2 regions of the Phytobacter diazotrophicus genome follow, and region 1 is predicted to be linked to the other one. Evidence: predicted binding sites of a transcription regulator. Region 1 holds the regulator's gene; the other holds the start of a gene.
What was found. The regulator sigma-54, encoded in region 1, starts transcription at its own class of promoters, with help from an activator protein. The targets are predictions, from matches to a motif close to GTTGGCACANNTTTCGCTNT.
Positions count from the first base shown of each region.

Region 2: ACS0RQ_RS05415 (circularly permuted type 2 ATP-grasp protein) is a predicted target of sigma-54. The motif match lies at 9,642-9,661, and genes of this name have one in related genera.

Region 1 covers NZ_CM125428.1:591,481-603,552, reverse strand. The annotation lists gene kdsD (arabinose-5-phosphate isomerase KdsD) at 1-576, shown strand, start outside; gene kdsC (3-deoxy-manno-octulosonate-8-phosphatase KdsC) at 591-1,157, shown strand; gene lptC (LPS export ABC transporter periplasmic protein LptC) at 1,154-1,729, shown strand; gene lptA (lipopolysaccharide ABC transporter substrate-binding protein LptA) at 1,698-2,258, shown strand; gene lptB (LPS export ABC transporter ATP-binding protein) at 2,265-2,990, shown strand; gene rpoN (RNA polymerase factor sigma-54) at 3,039-4,472, shown strand; gene hpf (ribosome hibernation promoting factor) at 4,495-4,782, shown strand; gene ptsN (PTS IIA-like nitrogen regulatory protein PtsN) at 4,863-5,354, shown strand; gene rapZ (RNase adapter RapZ) at 5,400-6,254, shown strand; gene npr (PTS phosphocarrier protein NPr) at 6,251-6,523, shown strand; gene mtgA (monofunctional biosynthetic peptidoglycan transglycosylase) at 6,562-7,266, opposite strand; gene elbB (isoprenoid biosynthesis glyoxalase ElbB) at 7,287-7,940, opposite strand; gene arcB (aerobic respiration two-component sensor histidine kinase ArcB) at 8,173-10,512, opposite strand; gene mnmL (tRNA modification radical SAM protein MnmL/YtqA) at 10,602-11,525, opposite strand.
Region 2 covers NZ_CM125428.1:1,124,095-1,136,166, reverse strand. The annotation lists gene ACS0RQ_RS05470 (LacI family DNA-binding transcriptional regulator) at 1-731, opposite strand, end outside; gene ascF (PTS cellobiose/arbutin/salicin transporter subunit IIBC) at 985-2,433, shown strand; gene ACS0RQ_RS05460 (6-phospho-beta-glucosidase) at 2,446-3,870, shown strand; gene hycI (hydrogenase maturation peptidase HycI) at 4,166-4,639, opposite strand; gene hypA (hydrogenase maturation nickel metallochaperone HypA) at 4,875-5,222, shown strand; gene hypB (hydrogenase nickel incorporation protein HypB) at 5,226-6,098, shown strand; gene ACS0RQ_RS05440 (HypC/HybG/HupF family hydrogenase formation chaperone) at 6,089-6,361, shown strand; gene hypD (hydrogenase formation protein HypD) at 6,361-7,482, shown strand; gene hypE (hydrogenase expression/formation protein HypE) at 7,479-8,489, shown strand; gene ACS0RQ_RS05425 (TOBE domain-containing protein) at 8,622-9,050, shown strand; gene ACS0RQ_RS05420 (nitrous oxide-stimulated promoter family protein) at 9,080-9,424, opposite strand; gene ACS0RQ_RS05415 (circularly permuted type 2 ATP-grasp protein) at 9,701-11,134, shown strand; gene ACS0RQ_RS05410 (alpha-E domain-containing protein) at 11,134-12,063, shown strand; gene ACS0RQ_RS05405 (transglutaminase family protein) at 12,060-12,072, shown strand, end outside.

The DNA of each region.
Region 1 (12,072 bases):
GGCCGCGCGGCTGACATTCATCTGTGCGTGAAGGTGCCACAAGAAGCCTGTCCATTAGGGCTGGCACCAACATCCAGTACAACCGCCGCACTGGTCATGGGAGATGCCCTGGCCGTCGCGCTGTTGAAAGCCCGGGGTTTTACAGCAGAAGATTTTGCGCTTTCCCATCCTGGTGGCGCGCTTGGGCGTAAGCTCCTGCTGCGAGTCAATGACATCATGCATACCGGGGATGAAATTCCGCATGTGAGTAAAGAGGCCACGCTGCGTGACGCCCTGCTCGAAATCACGCGCAAGAATTTAGGCCTGACGGTTATTTGCGACGATCTGATGAAAATCGAAGGCATTTTTACTGATGGCGATTTGCGCCGCGTATTTGATATGGGCGTAGATGTGCGAAGTTTAGGTATTGCTGAGGTCATGACGCCAGGCGGTATTCGCGTGCGTCCTGGCACACTGGCGGTGGACGCGCTCAATCTGATGCAGTCCCGCCATATCACCTCTGTTTTGGTTGCCGATGGCGACCAATTGCTGGGTGTGTTACATATGCATGATTTGCTGCGCGCGGGCGTGGTGTGAAAAAGGATCGAAGAATGAGTAAGGTTGGAGCGTCGCTTGCGACATGCTACGGACCCGTCAGTACGCAGGTAATGGCGAAGGCAGAAAAAATTAAGCTGTTAATTCTTGATGTAGATGGTGTTTTATCTGATGGATCTATCTACATGGGTAATAATGGAGAAGAGTTAAAAGCGTTCAACGTCCGCGATGGTTACGGTATCCGTTGTGCATTAACGTCCGACATTGAGGTTGCCATTATTACTGGTCGAAAAGCTAAACTGATGGAAGACCGCTGCGAAACGCTGGGCATTACGCACCTTTATCAAGGGCAATCAGATAAGTTGTTGGCTTATCGCGAGTTATTGAGCAAACTTTCGCTGACGCCGGAACACGTTGCGTATGTGGGAGACGACCTCATCGACTGGCCTGTGATGGCTGAAATCGGTTTAAGCGTGGCGGTGGCGGATGCGCATCCGTTGCTCATTCCTCGGGCGAATTATGTCACCCGTACAGCAGGCGGGCGTGGTGCAGTTCGTGAAGTGTGTGATTTGTTATTGCTGGCGCAAGGCAAGCTTGATGAGGCCAAAGGGCAATCAATATGAGTAAAACCAGACGTTGGGTCATCATTGTGCTGTCACTGGTCGCACTGATACTGATTGGGGTGAACCTGGCCGATCGCGAACAGCCTGAACAAGTGACCGTTAACAATACTGACCCAACGTATAAAAGCGAGCATACCGATACGGTAGTCTACAGTCCGGAAGGTGCCTTGAATTATCGGCTGATAGCCCAGCATGTTGAATACTATTCTGCTGATGCGATCACCTGGTTTACCCAACCGGTGCTAACAACTTTCGACAAAGATAAAATTCCCGAGTGGTCCATTAAGGCGGATAAAGCGAAGCTGACCAATGACCGGATGCTTTATCTTTATGGACATGTTGAGGTCAACGCCCTGACCGCGGATGCTCAACTGCGAAAAATTACGACGGATAATGCACAGATAAACCTGATCACGCAGGATGTCGCCTCTGATGATCAAGTCACGTTATACGGAACAACATTTAATTCCACCGGCCTGAAAATGCGCGGCAATTTACGCAGCAAAAACGCCGAGCTTATTGAAAAGGTTAGAAGCTCCTATGAAATTCAGAACAAACAAACTCAGCCTTAATTTTGCCCTGGCCAGTGTCCTTTTTGCCGCCAGTCTTCCGGCGCTTGCGGTGACCGGCGATACCGAGCAACCGATCCACATCGACTCCGATCAGCAGGCGCTGGATATGCAGGGGAATGTGGTGACCTTCACCGGTAATGTTGTCGTGACCCAGGGCACCATCAAAATCAATGCCGACAAGGTTGTGGTAACACGCCCTGGCGGTCAGCAAGGTAAAGAAATCATTGATGGTTACGGTAATCCTGCCACCTTTTACCAGATGCAGGATAACGGCAAACCCGTGAAAGGCCACGCCTCCCAGATGCACTATGAGCTGGAAAAAGATTTCGTGGTCCTGACAGGCAATGCCTACCTTGAACAGCTTGATAGCAACATCACGGGCGACAAAATTACCTATCTGGTGAAAGAGCAGAAAATGCAGGCTTTCAGCGATAAAGGCAAACGCGTGACGACGGTTCTGGTGCCGTCGCAGTTGCAGGATAAGAGCAACAATAAAACCCCGGCTCCGGCGCAAAAAAAGAGTAACTAATTCGTTATGGCAACATTAACTGCAAAGAATCTCGCCAAGGCCTACAAAGGTCGTCGTGTGGTGGAAGATGTCAGTCTGACAGTCAATTCAGGCGAAATTGTCGGGCTGCTCGGTCCTAACGGTGCAGGTAAAACCACGACGTTCTACATGGTCGTTGGTATCGTGTCGCGTGATGCGGGCAATATCATCATCGATGATGAAGATATCAGTCTGCTGCCGCTGCATGCCCGGGCACGTCGCGGTATCGGCTATTTGCCGCAGGAAGCCTCTATTTTCCGGCGCCTGAGCGTATTTGACAATCTCATGGCGGTACTGCAAATTCGCGACGATCTCACATCCGAACAGCGTGTGGATCGGGCGAACGAGCTGATGGAAGAGTTCCATATTGAACATCTGCGCGACAATATGGGGCAGGCGCTTTCTGGTGGTGAACGTCGTCGTGTCGAAATTGCTCGCGCGCTGGCCGCAAACCCGAAATTTATCCTGCTGGATGAACCGTTTGCTGGCGTTGACCCGATATCGGTAATTGATATCAAGCGCATTATTGAGCACCTGCGTGATAGCGGACTTGGCGTGTTGATTACCGACCACAACGTTCGCGAAACGTTGGCGGTGTGTGAGCGGGCTTATATTGTCAGCCAGGGGCATTTGATCGCGCACGGTACGCCTCAGCAAATCCTTGAAGACGAACATGTTAAGCGCGTATATCTTGGGGAAGACTTCAGACTCTGATAGGGTAGGGTTTATTGACGTGTTTAGTCGGAGAGTACTGCTCTGAATATGAAGCAAGGTTTGCAATTAAGGCTCAGCCAACAGCTAGCCATGACGCCACAGTTGCAACAGGCTATTCGCCTGCTGCAACTGTCCACGTTGGAACTTCAGCAAGAACTCCAGCAAGCTCTGGAAAGTAATCCATTGCTTGAGCAAACCGATCTTCACGAAGAAGTGGATGCACAACAATCCCAGGACAACGAAGGGCTGGACACGGTTGACGCTCTTGAGCAAAAAGAGATGCCCGAAGAGTTGCCCCTGGATGCCAGTTGGGACGAAATCTATACCGCTGGCACCCCTTCCGGTAGCAGCACCGATTATCTTGACGATGAACTGCCTATTTACCAGGGGGAGACCACCCAGTCGCTACAGGATTACCTGATGTGGCAGGTTGAACTCACCCCCTTTTCGGATACCGATCGCGCCATTGCGACCTCCATTGTCGACGCTGTTGATGACACGGGGTATCTCACCGTTCCCCTGGAAGACATCCTGGAAAGCATGGGTGATGAAGAGATCGGTCTGGATGAAGTCGAAGCGGTACTGAAACGTATTCAGCGTTTCGATCCGGTCGGTGTTGCGGCCAGGGATCTGCGCGATTGCCTGTTGATCCAACTCTCTCAGTTTGCCAAAGAGACCCCCTGGTGCGATGAAGCGCGTTTAATCATCAGCGATCACCTGGATCTGCTCGCTAACCATGACTTCCGTACGCTGATGCGCGTAACGCGTCTGAAAGAAGATGTGTTAAAAGAGGCGGTCAATTTAATCCAGTCTCTTGATCCACGCCCTGGCCAGTCAATCCAGACCGGCGAGCCCGAATATGTCATTCCTGACGTGCTGGTGCGCAAGCACAATGGGCGCTGGACGGTCGAGCTGAACTCCGACAGCATCCCACGTTTGCAAATCAACCAGCACTACGCCGCTATGTGCGGTGGTGCGCGTAACGATGCCGACAGCCAGTTTATCCGCAGCAATCTGCAGGAAGCGAAATGGCTGATCAAAAGCCTTGAGAGCCGGAACGATACCCTGTTAAGGGTAAGCCGCTGCATTGTTGAACAGCAGCAGGCGTTTTTCGAGCAAGGCGAAGAATTTATGAAACCGATGGTACTGGCCGATATCGCTCAGGCCGTCGAGATGCATGAATCAACGATTTCCCGTGTCACGACCCAAAAATATCTGCACAGTCCGCGTGGCATCTTTGAGCTTAAATATTTCTTCTCCAGTCATGTGAATACCGAAGGCGGCGGCGAAGCTTCGTCAACGGCTATCCGTGCACTGGTGAAGAAATTAATTGCCGCAGAGAATCCTGCGAAGCCGTTGAGTGACAGTAAGCTGACTACCATGCTCTCAGATCAGGGTATTATGGTAGCGCGGCGAACCGTTGCGAAGTATCGAGAGTCTTTATCCATTCCGCCGTCTAATCAGCGCAAACAGCTGGTGTGACCTAACCGATAAGGAAGACACTATGCAGCTTAACATCACAGGACATAACGTCGAGATAACCGAGGCCCTGCGCGAATTCGTCACCGCGAAATTTGCCAAACTCGAACAATATTTCGAAAGGATCAATCAGGTCTATGTTGTGTTGAAAGTGGAGAAAGTGACTCATATCTCGGACGCGACCCTACACGTAAACGGGGGGGAGATTCATGCAAGTGCGGAAGGACAAGACATGTATGCTGCTATCGACGGTTTAATTGATAAACTGGCGCGGCAGCTCACGAAACATAAAGATAAACTGAAACAACACTAATTGTCCGGGCACTCGTCTGGCGCGTATCACCCTGCCGCAACCCGGCAGGGTGTCTGCACTGGCGACGCTTAGGTGAAATTATGATGAACAACGATTCCGCTCTTCAATTGAGCAATGTCCTTAACCAGGAATGTACCCGTAGTGGCGTTCACTGCCAGAGCAAAAAACGTGCCCTGGAAATTATCAGTGAACTGGCTGCAAAGCAGTTGAGCCTGCCACCACAAGTGGTCTTCGAAGCGATCCTGACGCGTGAGAAAATGGGCAGTACCGGCATTGGTAACGGTATCGCCATCCCTCACGGAAAACTCGAAGAAGATACTCTTCGTGCCGTTGGTGTTTTTGTGCAACTGGAAACACCTATCGCCTTCGATGCCATTGATAACCAGCCAGTCGATCTACTCTTCGCGCTTCTGGTTCCCGCCGATCAGACCAAAACCCACCTGCATACGCTTTCGTTGGTGGCCAAGCGTCTGGCGGACAAAACCATCTGTCGCCGCCTGCGCTCAGCGCAAAGCGATGAGGAGTTGTATCAGATCATCACGCTGACAGAAGGCGAAAATGACGATGCGTAACGCAACAGCCGCCTTTCTGTCGTTGGTTCTGAGGAGAATTGGCTCATGGTCCTGATGATCGTTAGTGGTCGTTCGGGCTCTGGTAAGTCAGTGGCCCTGCGCGCCCTGGAAGATATGGGATTTTACTGCGTCGATAACCTGCCGGTCGTCCTGTTGCCAGAACTGGCAAGAACGCTGGCTGACCGCCAGACGTCAGCCGCCGTCAGCATCGATGTGCGTAATATGCCGGAATCCCCGGAAATTTTTGAGCAGGCGATGAGCAGCCTGCCGGACTATTTCTCACCGCAACTGCTGTTCCTGGATGCCGATCGTAACACCTTGATCCGTCGCTACAGCGACACGCGTCGTCTGCACCCTCTTTCCAGCAAAAACCTGTCTCTGGAAAGCGCCATCGATGAAGAGAGCAATCTGCTGGAGCCACTGCGCTCACGCGCGGATCTCATCGTCGATACATCGGAAATGTCTGTTCATGAGCTCGCCGAAATGCTCCGCACCCGCCTGTTGGGTAAACGCGAGCGCGAGCTGACGATGGTGTTCGAGTCCTTTGGCTTTAAGCACGGTATCCCTATCGATGCCGACTATGTGTTTGACGTACGCTTCTTGCCTAACCCGCACTGGGACCCGAAATTACGCCCAATGACCGGGCTGGATAAACCGGTTGCCGCCTTCCTTGACAGACATACGGAAGTGCACAATTTTATTTACCAGACTCGCAGTTATCTCGAACTGTGGTTACCGATGCTGGAAACCAATAATCGCAGCTATTTAACGGTGGCGATTGGGTGTACCGGCGGTAAACACCGTTCCGTCTATGTGGCTGAACAGCTTGCGGACTATTTCCGCTCGCGCGGTAAAAACGTTCAGTCTCGTCATCGTACGCTGGAAAAACGGAAAACATGACCGTAAAACAAACTGTGGAAATCACCAATAAGCTGGGTATGCACGCCCGCCCGGCGATGAAACTGTTTGAACTGGTTCAGGGTTTTGATGCTGAGGTGCTGCTGCGTAACGACGAAGGAACCGAAGCCGAGGCCAATAGCGTGATTGCGCTACTCATGCTGGACTCCGCCAAGGGTCGGCAGATAGAGATAGAAGCGACAGGCCCCCAGGAAGAAGAAGCGCTGGCGGCAGTCATTGCGCTTTTTATTGCCGGGTTTGATGAAGACTGACTGCACGCGTTTTCCCTCTCCCAATGGAGAGGGTATTGTCAATGCAGTTTATTGCGTTCCAGGAACTCTTCTCCGCCAAGCTGACGCATCTGACGCATAATCCACGCCTGACGGCTGCGCACATACCCTGAGGGCGCATCCGCGCGAAAACGTACCGGATTTGGCAATACCGCCGCCAGCAATGCCGCCTCAGCCATCGTCAACTTGCTGGCGGGTTTATGAAAGTAACGCTGCGAAGCGGCTTCCACACCAAAGATGCCATCGCCAAATTCAGCAATATTCAGATAGACCGTCAGAATACGCCGCTTTGTCCAGACAGCCTCCGTGACCAGCGTTAATCCCGCTTCAAAGCCTTTACGCACCCAGCTTTTACCGTCCCAGAGCAGCAGGTTTTTAATGGTCTGCTGGGAAATGGTTGACGCACCGCGAATACGATTTTCATGCTGTTCATTGTGCGACAAGGCTTTTTCAATCGCGCCAAAATCCAGCCCCCAATGGTCCGGGAAACGCTGATCTTCGGCGGCAATCACCGCCAGCGCCGCCCAGGGTGAGATCTCATCCATACCGACCCAGTCCGAGTGAGCGACATAGCCGAAATCCCCGGTAAGCCACGCCCCAAACTGCCGTTCGACCATCACGGCTGAAAACGGCACCGGCAAAAAACTGAACAGAAGAATACCGCCGCCCCAGAAAATGCCCAGCGCCAGCACCACCCGGAGTAATAGCTTTTTGATTTTCGCCATTAGCGGGCCACGCGCCCCTCTCATTCAGTGAGCACCAGAACGCGAGAGACCAGTTTTTCGATCCCTGCGGCCGCCTCCGCAATATTCTGCGCCAGCATATACGCAGGTGTGGTCACCACTTTGTTGTCCTCATCGACCACAATGTCGTCGACAGGGCAAGGCACGTGTTCAGCCCCCATATCTTCCAGTACCTCAGCGGTATCGATATCCGTGCCAATCGTCAGACGCAGCGGGAAATCAAAGATTTTTGGCAGCATCGCAGGCGCAATACACATAAAGCCGAGCGGTTTCCCCGCCTGGTGCATCTCCAGAGCCAGTCTCTTCAGATCCGGGTCGACCACACTTTCACTACCGAGACTTGCAAAGCTGCTCAGGTTTTTTGCTGCGCCAAATCCGCCAGGAACAATCAGCGCATCCAGATCGTTTATTGATGCCTGCGCGATCGGAAGGATCGCACCGCGAGCGATGCGGGCCGCTTCGATCAGCACGTTCCTGCTTTCCCCCATCGGTTCACCCGTGAGATGATTAATGACATCGGTCTGGGGCTTGTCCGGTGCAAAACATACAGCCTCAGCGCCTTCGCGAGCGATCGCCAGTAGGGTGATGACCGCTTCGTGGATCTCCGATCCGTCATAAACGCCTGATCCGCTGAGAACAACACCGATTTTTTTCATTTTGCTCATCCTTTATGCAACGTACTCGGGATAATTAAAAATTTTGATAAGGGCGCTACGCTTCACACATTTCGCTGATTGATGTAACAAATACTTTAAGATTTGCTATCTTATGTGCGTGCAGTTCAAATTTTCCCGACTGCGCCCTTGATAAAAAAATATATAACTTTACGGCGCAGCCACGATTTCCCTGGTGTTGGCGCAGTATTCGCGCACCCCGGTTAATCCGGGGTCATTTTTTTCCAGCGTTTGCCACCCACGCCTTCAAAACGTCAACATCGTGCTGCCATTCCTGCTTCATCTCTTCAACCCATTCACCGACGTTATCCCACCAGGCTGGCAGGTCGGGTGACTGAATTTGTTGACCCAGTTGTTGCAGATGGCGAAGACCGACCGATCCCGCGGCACCTTTGATCTTATGCCCCTCCTCGACGATCCCTTTTTGATCCCGCGCGGTAAGGTTAGACTCCAGTACACTCAGATAGCCCGGCATCATTTTCTCGAATACCGCCAGCCCATCGGTGATCAGCTTTGGCCCGACCAGCTCGATATACTGTTCAAGCATCGGGATATCCAGCAGATTTTGTGATTTTTGACCCTCGGTAATAGACATTGCGTCTTTCTCCTCTTCTTCGCCCGCATCCCAGAATTTCTTAATCATGGCAGTTAATGCCGGGACCGCCAGCGGCTTGCTTAAGACGTCGTCCATCCCTGCATCCAGATATTCTTTTTTATCTTTCAGTACGTTGGCGGTAAGCGCCACCAGCGGTGGTAAATCGTCGCGGGCAAACTGGCTGGTGAGGATGCGCGAAATATCCAGCCCGGTCATATCCGGCAACTGAATATCCAGCAGTACCAGGTCGTATTCTCCAGGTTTGAACATCTCCAGTGCGGCCTTACCGGTCATCGCCACATCCACACTATTGCCCAGCTTTTCCAGTACGGAACGGGCAACGATCACGTTAAGCTCAATGTCTTCCACCAACAGCACATGCAGCGCTGGCAGCGGCATATCATCGTCTTCAAACGCATCTTCCACTTCCTCTGCTACCGCAGGCGCGTGAACAGTCAGGGTGAAGATCGAACCTTTGCCCGGCTGGCTGGTAACAACAATGTCACCGCCCATGTTTTTCGCCAGGCGACGCGATACCGCAAGACCAATCCCGGTACCGGTAGCAGGCTTGCCGCCATGGCTATCTTTCACCTGATAATACATGGCGAAAATTTTATCCAACTCTTCGCGAGGAATACCAATCCCGGAATCTTCGACCTCAAAGTGCAACATATCGCCTTCGTCATAGCGCACACGGACTGTGACTTGCCCCTCACGGGTAAATTTGACGGCGTTGCTGATAAGGTTCCACAGGATCTGCCGCAAACGCGTGCCGTCAGTGACCACCTTATGCGGTAACGGCAGGGCAGGCTCCATGACAAAGCGCAGACCTTTCTGGTGCGCCTGCAGGCCGGAAAGGTTCTCCAGGTCGGCGAGGAAGCTGGTGAAATCCACCGGCTGATTATCGAGCTGGACTTTACGACGCTCCATTTTATCCATGTCAATAATATCATTGAAGATATTGCCCAGAGTGACGGCGGAGACATGGATTGTTTTCAGGTATTTTTCCTGCTCGGCCGTCAAATCGGTATCCAGCAGAATACGGCTCAGCCCGACGATGCCATTAAGCGGCGTGCGCAGTTCATGGCTGATAGTAGAGATAAAGGTGGTTTTATCGCGGCTGGCACGCTCCAGGGCGTCCTGATAGCGCTTACGCTCGGTGATATCACGCCCGAAACCCATCAAGCCGTGGCGCTTACCTACGCGGTCATAATAGGGCACCTTGCGAATTTCAAAACAGGCTTTGCGCCCATCCGGATAATCCAGCCACTGCTCATAGGTCAGCGAAACATTGTGGCGAAACACCTTCTCATCGGTCTCAATGACCTTCTCCGCCGCTTCCGGCGCGTAGACATCCTGTGGTTTAAGGTTAATCAGTTGCTTCTCACTTTTGCCCGTCAGCAGTTCCATTGCCCGGTTGCAGCCGGAAAATTCTTTGTCTTCGTTGCGATAGAAAACCAGGTCCGGGGAGGCATCGAGGAAAGAGCGTAAAAAGGTGGATTGCTGTTCAAGCTGAATCTGCGTCTGCTCGCGCTCCTGCATCTCCACTTTAAGCTGCTCAAATGTCGCCTGACGTTCAGCTTCGGCTTTCTCGCGATCCGCCATCTCCTGGTTAAGCCGGGTGATGTTGTCTTTAAGCTGGATATTCAGTTTGAGGTCGCGGTCGCGCATCTCTTCCAGCTTGTCCACCAGCCGCGACAGGCGCTGACGTGACTCTTCAAGCTGCTCAACCACAACCGATAAGAAATAGACCGCCCAGGGGGTAATTAACAAGCCAAAAAAGATAGAGCGAATGACGTCGATGCTCGCCACCTGCCCCTGTAAGACCATCGTCACCGCCATTTGTACGACGATAGCCAGTACCACCAGCGCCAGGGCAAGTAACAGGGAGAAACGAACCAACCCGAGCTTCATCATCAGGTCGACGTAATATTGCGCCAGTAAACGGATTTGCTTCATAGCGATTTCCTTAAACAATTCCGTTCAATAATACCCAATTCTGAGCAACACGTTGAAGGTTGTGCGAAAAATGCGGAGCCAGGCAACCGTCACGGTTGGATCCAGGGGCGACCCACTGCGGAACCCTGCACACCATGTTCAGTAAGATAGCGATCCAGCTCAACCATTCCCGTCCAGCGATTTTCGCACCACAACGGCGCCAGAAGCGTCGGGCGACGGGCGCTGGCAGAGACGCGATGGTAAATCACCTCCGCTGGCGTGGCGCGAATCATCTCCCCGGCGGTGACAGTATAGTCTTCCAGTTCAATACCCTGCAGACGACCCGCCTCCCAGGCTTTCGCCATAATGCTGCCCTTCACAATATGCAGGGGATGCAGCTTAATACCGTCTACGCCAGTCTCTACCACGCGATGGAGCGTTTGCAGGCATTCCGACTGCCCTTCCCCCGGCAATCCAACAATAAGGTGGCTACAGACTTTCAGCCCGCGCTCGCGAGCCAGGCGGGTGGTTCGCTGGTAACAGGCGAAATCATGCCCACGGTTAATACGGTGCAGCGTTTTATCGTGCGCGGTTTGCAGACCCAGCTCCAGCCAGACTTCATACCCCTGATCTTTGTATTCGCTTAGCAAATCCAGCACCGCCTCGGGTACGCAGTCCGGGCGTGTACCGACACACAGGCCAACAATGCTGGCCTGGCTTATTGCCTGTTGATACATGGAACGCAGCACCTGTACTTCGGCCCAGGTGCTGGTGTAAGCCTGGAAATAGGCAAGGTAGCGTTTAGCGCGATTCACCAGGTTCGCCTGATGCACCAGTTGTTCGGCAATCGAACGATGCTGCTGCTCTTCGTCGGCGAAAGAAGCGACATTACAGAACGTACAGCCGCCCCGGCCGATGGTGCCATCCCGATTCGGGCAGCTAAAACCACCGTGAAGCGTCAATTTATGAACCTTTTGTCCATGACGACGGGCAAGATCCCCACCAAACATATTGACTAATTTTTGTAACTGCATAATCTGACAGGCCGTGCCTTTGAAAAGAGGCCAAGCCTGCCATTTTTAGCTTTCGACGGCGATGATGTGGATCAATCGCCCGGCAAGGCTTTTATTCATTGCATAACCAGTCAAGATTACCGCAATTTCATTCACTCCTCGGGCAATTACTTTTCCTTATGTTCAGACGATATTTTGCAGAAATAGTGTCACAAGTGAAAAACAGTGCGTTCATATGCTCATAAGAACATTCTCAGAATAATATTCTGAAATCCACATTTCCCTTAGTAGGGTAACGCATTAACAACGCTTCCCGATAGTGAGTCAGATCACATTACTCTGCCGCTCCGCGCTGGGCTTATTGATTGTAAATAAGGTTAAATTCATTTACATATCAATTAATTAAACATCCTTTAGCACATTATTAGATAAATAAGCCTGGCATTTGACCTGTGTACGGATTCCCGATAAGTTGGGAATCCGCTGGAAGCTTTCTGGATGAGTGGTCTGCTCATCATATTTATGCAGTTATTGAGATTCCCTCTTAAGCAAGTCCTCAACACTTGTG
Region 2 (12,072 bases), 530 kb from region 1:
AGCGCACTAAAACTGACACCCTTTGCCAGCAGCGTTTCCACGCCTGCCGCCCCGCTTTCCGGTGACCACTTCCCTTGTACAATCAAATCATTACGTAACGCAATGCCGTGCTGCGCCAGGGCGTCTTTATAGCCAGAAAGCCGCTCAATACCGGTCGGGGAATCCAGCGAGCCGGTAATAAATGCAATATCCTGATGCCCCATCGCAATTAATGTCGCCACCGCGTTAAAGCTGGAGGCTTTTTGATCGCACCAGACACAGTGGCTGCTGTTTTTACGTAATCGACGATTAAGCACCATAATGGGCTGACTGTGGCTTTTGACGATAGTGTCCATTTCATCGACGCTTAAAAAGCGCGGATAAATAATGATCGCATCGCATTTTAAATCGAGCAGATATTGAATCGCTTCGCGCTCTTCTTCAGCGCTGTGTTTACCGTCCGCCAGAATTAAACGCCGCCCCTGATCTTCGGTCATCCGCGCGGCATGAAACAGCAGCTCGCTAAAATAGACCCCGTGATACAACGTGTTGGTAACCACCAGCCCCAGCGTTTGCGTTTTGTTCGTCGCCAGACTGCGCGCCAGCAGGTTCGGGCGATATCCGCTCTCTTCGATCGCCTGAAACACCCGGTCTTTGGTCTCCTGGCTGACGTAGCCGTTGCCCGATAGCACACGGGAGACTGTCGCCTTCGACACCCCTGCCCGCTTTGCCACCTCAAGCATTGTGGTCATGTTGCTTATCCGTTTGATTTCGATGCCATGCAGTGTACTTCACCCGCTAAAGAATGTCGCAACGGGATAAAAGCGGTCAAAAAATATTAAGCGATCATCATCACAAAAATAGATAAAGATGAATTTTTGATCTTGTTTGAATACATGAAACTCATCATGATTTTGTGGAACCGGTTTCCTATATGATGTTTCATTGCCTGCGTAAAACAGAGCAATGAAGCCGTACCTTATTGATAAAACAGGATATAACCCGATGTCGAAGAATTATGCGGCGCTTGCCGGCTCGGTGGTGAACGCGTTAGGTGGTGTTGACAACATCGCTGCCGTCACCCATTGCATGACGCGTCTGCGCTTCGTGGTGAAAGACGACGCCAAAATTGACAGCGCGACGCTCAAAGGCATTAGCGGCGTTATGGGCGTGGTACGCAACGACAGCCAGTGCCAGGTCATCATCGGTAATACGGTGTCGCATGCCTATCGTGAAGTGGTGGCATTGCTGCCCGGCGATATGCAGCCCGCTCAACCGGTCGGTAAACAGAAGCTGACCCTTAAGCGCATTGGCGCAGGTATTCTCGATGCGCTGATCGGCACCATGTCACCGCTGATCCCGGCGATCATCGGCGGCTCGATGGTCAAACTGCTGGCGATGGTGCTGGAAATGTCCGGCCTGCTGCCAAAAGGTTCTTCAACGCTCACTATTCTGACGGTGATTGGCGACGGTGCCTTCTTCTTCCTGCCGCTGATGGTGGCCGCGTCTGCCGCCGTGAAATTTAAAACCAATATGTCGCTGGCGATTGCCATTGCGGGCGTGCTGGTACATCCAAGCTTTATCGAGCTGATGGCGAAAGCCGCGCAGGGTGAGCATGTGGAGTTCGCGCTGGTGCCGGTGACGGCGGTGAAATACACCTACACCGTGATTCCGGCGCTGGTGATGACCTGGTGTCTGTCGTATATCGAACGTTGGGTGGACAAAATTACCCCGGCGGTGACCAAAAACTTCCTGAAACCGATGCTGATTGTGCTGATTGCCGCACCGCTGGCTATTGTGCTGATTGGCCCGCTGGGGATCTGGATTGGTAGCGCCATCTCCGCGCTGGTCTACACCATTCATGGCTATCTGGGCTGGCTGTCCGTTGCCATTATGGGTGCCCTGTGGCCGCTGCTGGTGATGACCGGGATGCACCGCGTATTTACTCCCACTATCATTCAAACCATTGCCGAAACAGGCAAAGAAGGCATGGTAATGCCGTCAGAGATTGGCGCTAACCTGTCGCTCGGCGGCTCGTCGCTGGCGGTGGCGTGGAAAACAAAAAACCCTGAACTGCGTCAGACTGCCCTTGCGGCAGCGGCTTCGGCTATCCTGGCCGGTATCTCTGAACCGGCGCTGTACGGCGTGGCTGTTCGCCTGAAACGTCCGCTGATTGCGAGCCTGATAAGCGGCTTTATCTGCGGCGCCGTCGCGGGGATTGCCGGGCTTGCCAGCCACTCCATGGCGGCGCCTGGTCTGTTTACCAGCGTACAGTTTTTCGATCCGGCTAATCCAATGACCATTGTCTGGGTATTCGGCGTGATGGCGCTGGCGGTGGTGCTCTCCTTTGTTCTGACGTTGCTTCTCGGTTTTGAAGATATCCCGGTGGAAGCAGAGGCGCAGAAACCGCAGGCGGCAAACACAGCCGTTGTTCATGAAGCCCGGGCGCAATAAGCGAGGTAACGCATGTCTGTATTTCCGAAAGGATTTTTATGGGGCGGCGCCATTGCCGCCAACCAGGCCGAAGGGGCGTATCTGGAAGGCGGTAAAGGGTTAACCACCGTCGACACCATTCCCCACGGCGCGAACCGTCTGCCGGTGAAACTCGGTCTGGAAAAACGCTTCACTTTGCGTGAAGACGAATACTACCCCAGCCATCAGGCGATCGATTTCTATCATCGTTACAAGGAAGATATCGCGCTGATGGCGGAGATGGGCTTCACCGTCTTTCGCACCTCGATCGCATGGAGCCGCCTTTACCCGCAGGGTGATGAGCTGACGCCGAACGCCGAGGGCATCGCGTTTTACCGCGACATGTTCGCAGAGTGCAAAAAGTACGGTATCGAACCGCTGGTGACACTGTGCCACTTTGATGTACCGATGCATCTGGTTACCGAATACGGTTCCTGGCGTAACCGCAAGATGGTGACGTTTTTCACCCGCTACGCCCGCACCTGCTTTGAAGCCTTTGATGGTCTGGTGAAATACTGGCTAACCTTTAATGAGATCAACATCATGCTGCATAGCCCATACTCCGGTGCCGGGCTGGTGTTTGAAGAGGGCGAAAATCAGGACCAGGTAAAATATCAGGCGGCGCACCACGAGCTGATTGCCAGCGCACTGGCGACCAAAATCGCCCATGAGGTGAACCCGGAAAATCAGGTGGGCTGCATGCTGGCAGGCGGCAATTTCTATCCCTACTCCTGCAAGCCGGAAGATGTGTGGACGGCGCTGGAAAAAGATCGGGAAAACCTGTTCTTTATTGATGTGCAGGCGCGCGGTGCCTATCCAGCCTACGCGGCCCGCGTGTTCCGCGAAAAAGGCGTCAGCATTGTAAAAGAAGCGGGCGACGACGAGATCCTGAAAAATACCGTCGATTTTGTATCATTCAGCTATTACGCCTCGCGCTGTGCTTCTGCCGAAATGAATGCGCAAAATACCTCGGCGGCCAACATCGTCAAATCGCTGCGTAACCCGCATATTCAGGTAAGCGAATGGGGCTGGGGCATTGACCCGCTAGGCCTGCGTATCACGATGAATATGATGTATGACCGTTACCAGAAACCGCTGTTTCTGGTGGAGAACGGGCTGGGTGCAAAAGATGAATTCAATGCCCAGGGTGAAATAGAAGACGATTACCGTATCAGCTACCTGCGCGAGCATATCCGTGCCATGGGAGATGCCATTGAAGACGGTATTCCGGTGATGGGTTACACCACCTGGGGATGTATCGACCTGGTGGCGGCCTCCACCGGTGAGATGAGCAAGCGCTACGGGTTTATCTATGTCGACCGTGATGACGCAGGTAACGGTACGCTGGAGCGTAAGCGCAAAAAATCGTTCTGGTGGTACAAAAAAGTGATTGCCAGCAACGGGGCAGATTTGGACTAAGCGCTGGCGGCGATTTTCCTGGCCGGGAGCGCGGGTCGCCAGGGGGGCGGTGAGCCACCCTGGCACGTTCACGGGTTCTGTCGCGACAGTAAAGCAAGAAACATAAGGTGAACGGAATGACCATCAGAGCCGCATCTTCCCCCTCACCCTGGCCTTCTCCCTCAAGGGAGAGGGGACCGTTCGTGCTCGCATTTTTGTGGGGATTCCTCACCCCACAGGGCGAGGTGACTATTTCGTGCGGCCTGAACGTCTGGTAGCCCGGATCAGGCGCTTGCGCCGCATCCGGGATGGCCAACTACTCCTCTTCCCCGGCTTCCAGCAGCGCAAACCCACCGTTACCCTGCCAGGTGGCAAGGCGTGCATAGACAGTTTCGACGGCCTCTTTTACCGGGGGCGTCATCGGGTAATAAAAGCCGACGATATCCGGCTGAATACCGAGGAAAATCACCTCGCCCACATCCTCTTTTAACTGATCTATCAGGTAATTAAGCGGCATATTATGGGTGGTCATCAGGAACATCTCGGCAATATCGTCCGGATCGACAATACGAATCTCGCCAGGGATAAGCCCCATGTCTGTCGCATCGACAATCAACAGCCTGTCGGGGCGAAGTTCGCGGATCGCGACGACGTCGTTTTCCGGCGCGCTACCACCGTCAATCACCTGCCAGTTTCCGGGCGGAGTCGCCGCACACATCTCCGCCAGCAGCGGGCCAGCGCCATCATCCCCCATCATGCTGTTCCCCACACAGAGCAATACGTCCGTCACGTTCTCTCCTCGCCACCCGCTGGTGGTGTTTACCCGATCAATAGATGTTGCCTGGTCATTTTTGACGTCCGGGAAATGCGCGATCGTCATTTTCGTCATCAATGGAATGCCCGAAGCTATCAGCGGCGGCTATTTTGCCGGAAAACAATGCATTAACGCCTTGATCCTCACCGCAATAAAGCGAATAACCCTGGCACCGTAATTGCAACACGCGCCTGATTAATGAGGAGGCAGTATGCATGAAATTACCTTGTGCCAGCGTGCGCTGGAGATTATTGAACAACAGGCGAAACAGCACGCCGCCAGGCGCGTAACTGAGGTCTGGATCAAAGTTGGCGCATTTTCTTGTGTAGAACCTGCCGCATTGACGTTTTGTTTTGATCTGGTCTGCCGTGGCACCCTGGCTGAGGGCTGTACACTGCACGTCGAAGAACAACAGGCGGAGTGCTGGTGCGAAAGCTGCCAGCAATACGTGACCTTACTAAGCCAGCACGTGCGTCGCTGCCCACAATGCAACAGCGACAATTTGCACATCGTCGCCGACGACGGCATGCAGATTCAGCGGCTGGAAATCGAGGAGTGAGCAATGTGTACGACATGTGGTTGTCAGGAAGGTAACCTCTATATCGAGGGCGACGAGCATAATCCCCATTCTGCGTTTCGCAGCGCGCCTTTTGCTCCCGCTGCCCGTCCGACAATGAAAATCACAGGCGTCAAGACCGACAATTTCAGCCCGACGGCGGCGGAAAATGGTGATTTACATTATGGGCACGGCGCAGCCGGAACCCACGCGCCAGGGATGAGCCAGCGGCGGATGCTGGAAGTGGAAATCGATGTGTTAGATAAAAACAATCGCATCGCCGCGCATAACCGCGCCCGCTTCGCCGCCAGACACCAGTTAGTGCTGAACCTGGTCTCCAGCCCCGGTTCCGGTAAAACCACCCTGCTGACCGAAACCCTGACCCGTCTGAACGCCCGTGTGCCTTGTGCGGTAATCGAAGGGGATCAGCAGACCGTTAACGATGCCGCGCGCATCCGCGAGACCGGCACCCCGGCGATTCAGGTCAACACCGGCAAGGGGTGTCATCTGGATGCGCAAATGATTGCCGACGCCGCACCGCGCCTGCCGCTGGCGGACAATGGCATTCTGTTTATTGAAAACGTCGGCAACCTGGTGTGCCCGGCCAGTTTTGATCTCGGCGAACGTCACAAAGTCGCCGTGCTGTCGGTGACCGAAGGCGAAGACAAGCCGCTGAAATATCCGCACATGTTTGCTGCGGCCTCCATTATGCTGCTCAATAAAATCGACCTGCTGCCTTACCTCAAATTTGATGTCGAAAAATGCCTCGCCTGTGCCCGCGAAGTGAACCCCTCTATCGAAATTTTTCTGGTTTCTGCCACCAGCGGTGAAGGTATGGACCGCTGGCTGGACTGGCTGGAGACCCAACGATGTGCATAGGCGTTCCGGGACAAATTAGCGCCATTGATGGCAACCAGGCGAAAGTCGATGTCTGCGGTATTCAGCGCGACGTCGACTTAACGCTGGTGGGCAGCACGGACGAAGCGGGGCATTCTCGCCTTGGGCAGTGGGTGCTGGTGCATGTGGGCTTCGCCATGAGCGTGATAAACGAAGACGAGGCCCGCGAGACACTGGCGGCCCTACAAAATATGTACGATGTCGAGCCGGATGTTGGCGCGCTGCTGTTTGGTGAGGAGAGATAATGCGTTTTGTGGATGAATACCGCGCGCCGGAACAGGTCATGCAGCTTATCGCTCACTTAGGTGAGCGGGCCGCGCTGCTCACTTATACCGCGAAGCGCCCGCTACGCGTGATGGAAGTCTGTGGCGGCCACACCCATGCGATCTTTAAGTTCGGCCTCGACCAGTTGTTGCCGGACAACATTGAGTTTATCCACGGGCCAGGTTGCCCGGTGTGCGTCCTGCCGATGGGGCGCATTGATACGTGCGTGGAGATCGCCAGCCATCCGGAAGTGATCTTCTGTACCTTCGGCGACGCGATGCGTGTACCGGGGAAAAACGGCTCTCTGTTGCAGGCGAAAGCGCGCGGTGCGGATGTACGTATCGTCTATTCCCCGCTGGATGCGCTGGCCCTGGCAAAGCAGAACCCACAGCGCAAAGTGGTCTTTTTTGGTCTCGGCTTCGAAACCACCATGCCCGCCACTGCCATCACGCTGCAACAGGCAAAATTGCAGGATGTGAGTAACTTTTTCTTTTTCTGCCAGCACATCACCATCATTCCGACCCTGCGCAGCCTGCTGGAAGAGCCGGATAACGGTATCGACGCGTTTCTTGCGCCGGGCCACGTCAGCATGGTGATCGGCACCGATGCCTACGGTTTTATCGCCGGGGAGTTCCAGCGCCCGCTGGTGGTGGCCGGGTTTGAACCACTGGACCTGCTGCAAGGCGTATTGATGCTGGTCGAGCAGAAAATCAGCGCCCGTCATCAGGTAGAAAACCAGTACCGTCGCGTGGTACCGGACGAAGGCAACCCTCTCGCGCAACAGGCCATTAGCGAAGTGTTTGAGGTCAGGGGCGATAGCGAGTGGCGCGGGCTGGGGATGATTGGCGACTCCGGGGTGCGCTTAACCGCGCCCTATCAGCGTTTTGATGCCGAAGCCCACTTTAACCCTGCGCCGCAGCAAGCCTGTGATGACCCGCGCGCACGCTGCGGCGAAGTACTGACCGGCAAATGTAAGCCCCATCAGTGCCCGCTTTTCGGCAATACCTGTAACCCACAAACCGCGTTTGGCGCACTGATGGTCTCATCTGAGGGAGCCTGCGCCGCCTGGTATCAATATCGTGCTCAGGAGTGCGAAGTATGAATGAAGTCCAACTGGCGCACGGCAGCGGCGGTCAGGCGATGCAACAGCTTATCAGCCAGCTTTTTATCGATGCGTTCGCGAACCCGTGGCTCAGTGAACAGGAAGATCAGGCGCGTCTCGATCTCGCGACTCTCGCCGCCAGCGGTGACCGACTGGCCTTTTCCACCGACAGCTACGTCATCGACCCGCTGTTCTTCCCCGGCGGCGATATCGGCAAGCTCTCCATTTGCGGCACGGCGAACGATGTGGCGGTAAGCGGCGCCGTTCCCCGCTATCTCTCCTGCGGGTTTATTCTTGAAGAAGGCCTGCCGATGGAGACCCTGAAAGCCGTGGTCACCAGCATGGCGGAAACCGCCCGCCGCGCGGATATCGCCATTGTTACCGGCGATACTAAAGTGGTGCAGCGCGGGGCGGCAGATAAGCTGTTTATCAATACGGCGGGTATTGGCGCCATTCCGGCCAATATTCGCTGGGGCGCCAGCACCCTTGAGGCCGGTGATGTGCTGCTGGTCAGCGGTACGCTCGGCGATCACGGCGCGACCATTCTCAATTTGCGCGAACAGCTGGGGCTGGATGGTGAGCTGACCAGCGACTGTGCGGTGTTAACCCCGTTGATTCAACAATTGCGCGATATTCCGGGCGTGAAAGCACTACGCGATGCGACGCGCGGCGGAGTCAACGCCGTGGTGCATGAGTTCACCGCCGCCAGCGGTTATGGTATCGAACTTAACGAACGTGACCTGCCGGTGAAAACTGCGGTGCGCGGCGTGTGCGAGCTATTAGGGCTGGAAGCGCTGAATTTTGCTAACGAAGGAAAGCTGGTGATTGCTGTACAGCGCCAGTCGGCGGAGCAGGTGCTGGCTCAGTTACGCGCCCACCCGCTCGGCCAGGATGCCGCGATCATCGGCGAAGTGGTGGAGCGTAAAGGGGTACGGCTGGCGGGTTTATACGGTGTGAAGCGTATTCTGGACTTACCGCACGCCGAGCCCCTGCCGCGGATTTGCTGATGTTGTGTCTGCGTGGAAGCGCCACGTTATCAGCATCTGTCTGAACAGCTATACCCATGATAAGAAAATGGGTATGGATAAACAGGCAATGACCTGAGATAACTTACTCTTTCTCATTATCCAGGAGGCAACATGGCCGTTTCAGCTCGTAACCAACTTGTCGGTAAAGTCAGCGCAACCGCGCACGGTGCCGTAAACGATGAAGTGGAATTAACCCTCGCCGGAGGCGCGAAGCTTGTCGCTGTCGTCACATCCAGCAGTAAGGAAGCACTGGGTTTGAACCCCGGAAAAGAAGCCATCGCACTGATTAAAGCGCCGTGGGTTACGCTGGCAACCGAGGACTGCGGCCTGAAATTCTCCGCCCGTAATCAGTTTGCCGGAGCGGTAAGCGCCGTGACCGAAGGGGCGGTAAACGCAACCGTACATGTCGCCACTGATGCTGGTTTTGAAATAGTGGCAATAGTGACCAACGAAAGCAGCGAGGCGTTGCAACTGACACCGGGAAAACGCGTCATTGCCCTGATTAAAGCATCGTCCATTCTTATAGCCACTCGCGCCTGAGAATAGATAACGCCGTGCCCGCCACGGCGTTATTTTTTAGGGCGGTATTTTTCCGGCAGTTCGGGAACAGGACGTTTGTCATCAATCAGATGACGGATAGTCAACACAGGGTGTCGCCACAGCATCCTCGGCCCGGCCCAGCGCATAATCTGCTTCATCTCTTCACGTTTAGCTGGCTGGTAACAGTGCACAGGGCATTGTTTGCAGGCCGGTTTCTCTTCGCCAAACACACATTTATCCAGCCGTTTATCCGCGTAATCATTCAATGCCTGATAGTGCGCATCATCCGCCAGCGCCTGCGGACAGCGCTGCTGGTAAAGCGCAATCATAGAGCGAATGGTCAGTTTTTCGCGGCGAATGCGTTTTCCCGTCATCATAGCCCCCTTTAAAGATGCATTTATTTTACCCCTTTAAAGGGAACAGGCGAACACTTATTACCGCTTTTCCGGCTGGTGCAGCCGTCTTTACACTTGCACCAACTTTCCCCTTTTTCTGCCGTCTGAACGTCATCGTGGTGCGTTTTTACGCCTGCGGCTCCTCATAACGGTGCACCCCGCCTCGCCATAGCGTGATAAGCCGCGCTTTTGGTGCGCTGGCATGTTTTCTGCATTTTAACTCTATCTTCATCAAGCGGAATGCAGGGGATGACAATGATAAAAATGACGCTTCCGAGCGCGCCTTACTACGATGAAATGCTCACCGCAGAAGGTCAGCAGCGCCAGCATTATGACGCCTGGTGGCACTGGTTACAGCAAACTGACCAGCATGCCATTCACCAGAAGAAAGAGCAGGCAGAGCTGCTGTTTCACCGCGTCGGCATTACGTTTAATGTTTACGGTGAAGAAGGAGGAACAGAGCGTTTAATTCCATTCGACAGCGTGCCGCGTATCATTCCGGCCCACGAATGGCGGATGCTTGATGCAGGAATACGCCAGCGGGTAAAAGCGCTCAACGCCTTCTTGTACGACATCTACCACCACCAGCATATTCTCAATGCCGGTATTGTCCCCCGTGAGCAAGTGCTTGCTAATGAGCAATATCAGCCCTGTATGCAGGGCGTCGATCTGCACAATAATATTTATGCCCATATCACCGGCATTGACATGGTCCGCGACAGTGACGGCGGGTACTACGTGCTGGAGGATAATCTGCGCACCCCATCCGGCGTCTCTTATATGCTGGAAAACCGCAAGATGATGATGCGCCTGTATCCGGATCTGTTTGCCAGTTCGCATATCGCGCCGGTTGAACGTTACCCCAGTTATCTGCTGCAAACCCTGCGTGAAAGCACGTACGTTGATGACCCCTGCGTGGTGGTACTGACGCCTGGTCGCTTTAACAGTGCCTACTTTGAACACAGTTTTCTTGCCCAGCAAATGGGGGTAGAGCTGGTAGAAAGCGCCGACCTGTTCGTCAAAGAAGGCGGCGTCTATATGCGCACCACCGAAGGCCCGTGCCGGGTCGATGTTATCTATCGCCGTATTGACGATGCCTTCCTCGACCCACTGGCGTTTCGCTCAGATTCAATGTTGGGTGTACCGGGCCTGTTGTCGGTCTATCGTTCAGGTGGCGTGGTGCTGGCCAATGCGATTGGCACCGGCGTGGCGGATGACAAATCCATCTATCCATACGTGCCGGACATGATCCGCTTTTATCTTTCTGAGGAGCCTATCCTCGGCAATATCCCCACCTGGCAGTGCCGTAAAGCCGAAGACCTGAGTTACGTGCTGGCCCATCTGGATGAGATGGTGGTGAAAGAGGTCCACGGCGCAGGCGGGTACGGCATGCTGGTCGGCCCCCGCTCGACCCGGGCGCAGATCGATGCGTTCCGTCAGCGGCTGCTGGCAAACCCCGGCAACTATATTGCACAAAACACGCTGGCGCTCTCTACCTGCCCGACCTTTGTCGAGGAAGGGCTGGCTCCACGCCACATTGACCTGCGTCCGTTTGCGCTGTACGGCGAAGAGATCAGGCTGGTGCCTGGCGGGCTGACCCGCGTGGCGCTGACCGAAGGATCGCTGGTGGTGAACTCCTCGCAAGGGGGTGGCACGAAAGACACCTGGGTGATGGAGGAGGATGAATAATGTTAAGCCGCACCGCCAGCGAACTGTACTGGATGGCCCGTTATCTGGAACGGGCAGAGAGCTTTGCCCGCGTCCTTGACGTGACCTACAAATTATCAATGATGCCGCGCCACAGCCAGCAACAGCATGATTTAGCCCTGCCGCTCAATCTGACGTTCGGGCATGAGCTGTTTCAGGAGCGTTATGCCCGGTTCAGTATGAATAATCTGCTGAATTTCTTTGCCCTTGATGGGCAGAACCCGAGCAGTATCTACAGTTGTATAGAAATGGCATGGAACAACGCCCATGCCGTGCGCGGCAGTCTTTCATCGGAAGTGTGGGAGTGCATCAATACCACGCGTATCGATATCCGCAATCTGCGCCAGACCGGGGTGGATAAAATTGGCATCGACGCCTTTTTTGACTGGGTGAAAGAGCGTGCGCATCTGTTCCGTGGTGCCATGTTCGGCACCCTGCTGCGTAACGACGCCCAGTGTTTTATCCGTATCGGTACCCTGATTGAGCGTGCGTTCGCCACCGCCCAGTTGCTGGCGCTAAAAGATCAGCAACTCAGCAATGACCCGGATCCGGTACGCGAATATTACCGTCTTGATACGTTATTGCGTGCGGTGAGCGCCCGGGAGGCCTACCACAGTATTTATCGCCAGCCAATCAGCCGGGAAACCGTCACCGAATTACTGGTGTTTCGCAATGACGTACCGCGCTCGCTGCATGCCTGCGTCGGCGACCTGGTCCAACAACTGGAGATGATTGGCAGCGAGCGGGCGCGCGTTCCGCTGCGTCTTGCCCATCAGTTGCATGTGGAGCTACGTTTTGGCTCCCTTGATGATGCCCTGGCCGACGACCTTCAGGAGTGGTTAAACCGTTTTCTTACCAAAATTAACGAGCTGGCCGACAGTATCCGCCAGACCTATCTGGAGGCGTTATGAAACTGACCA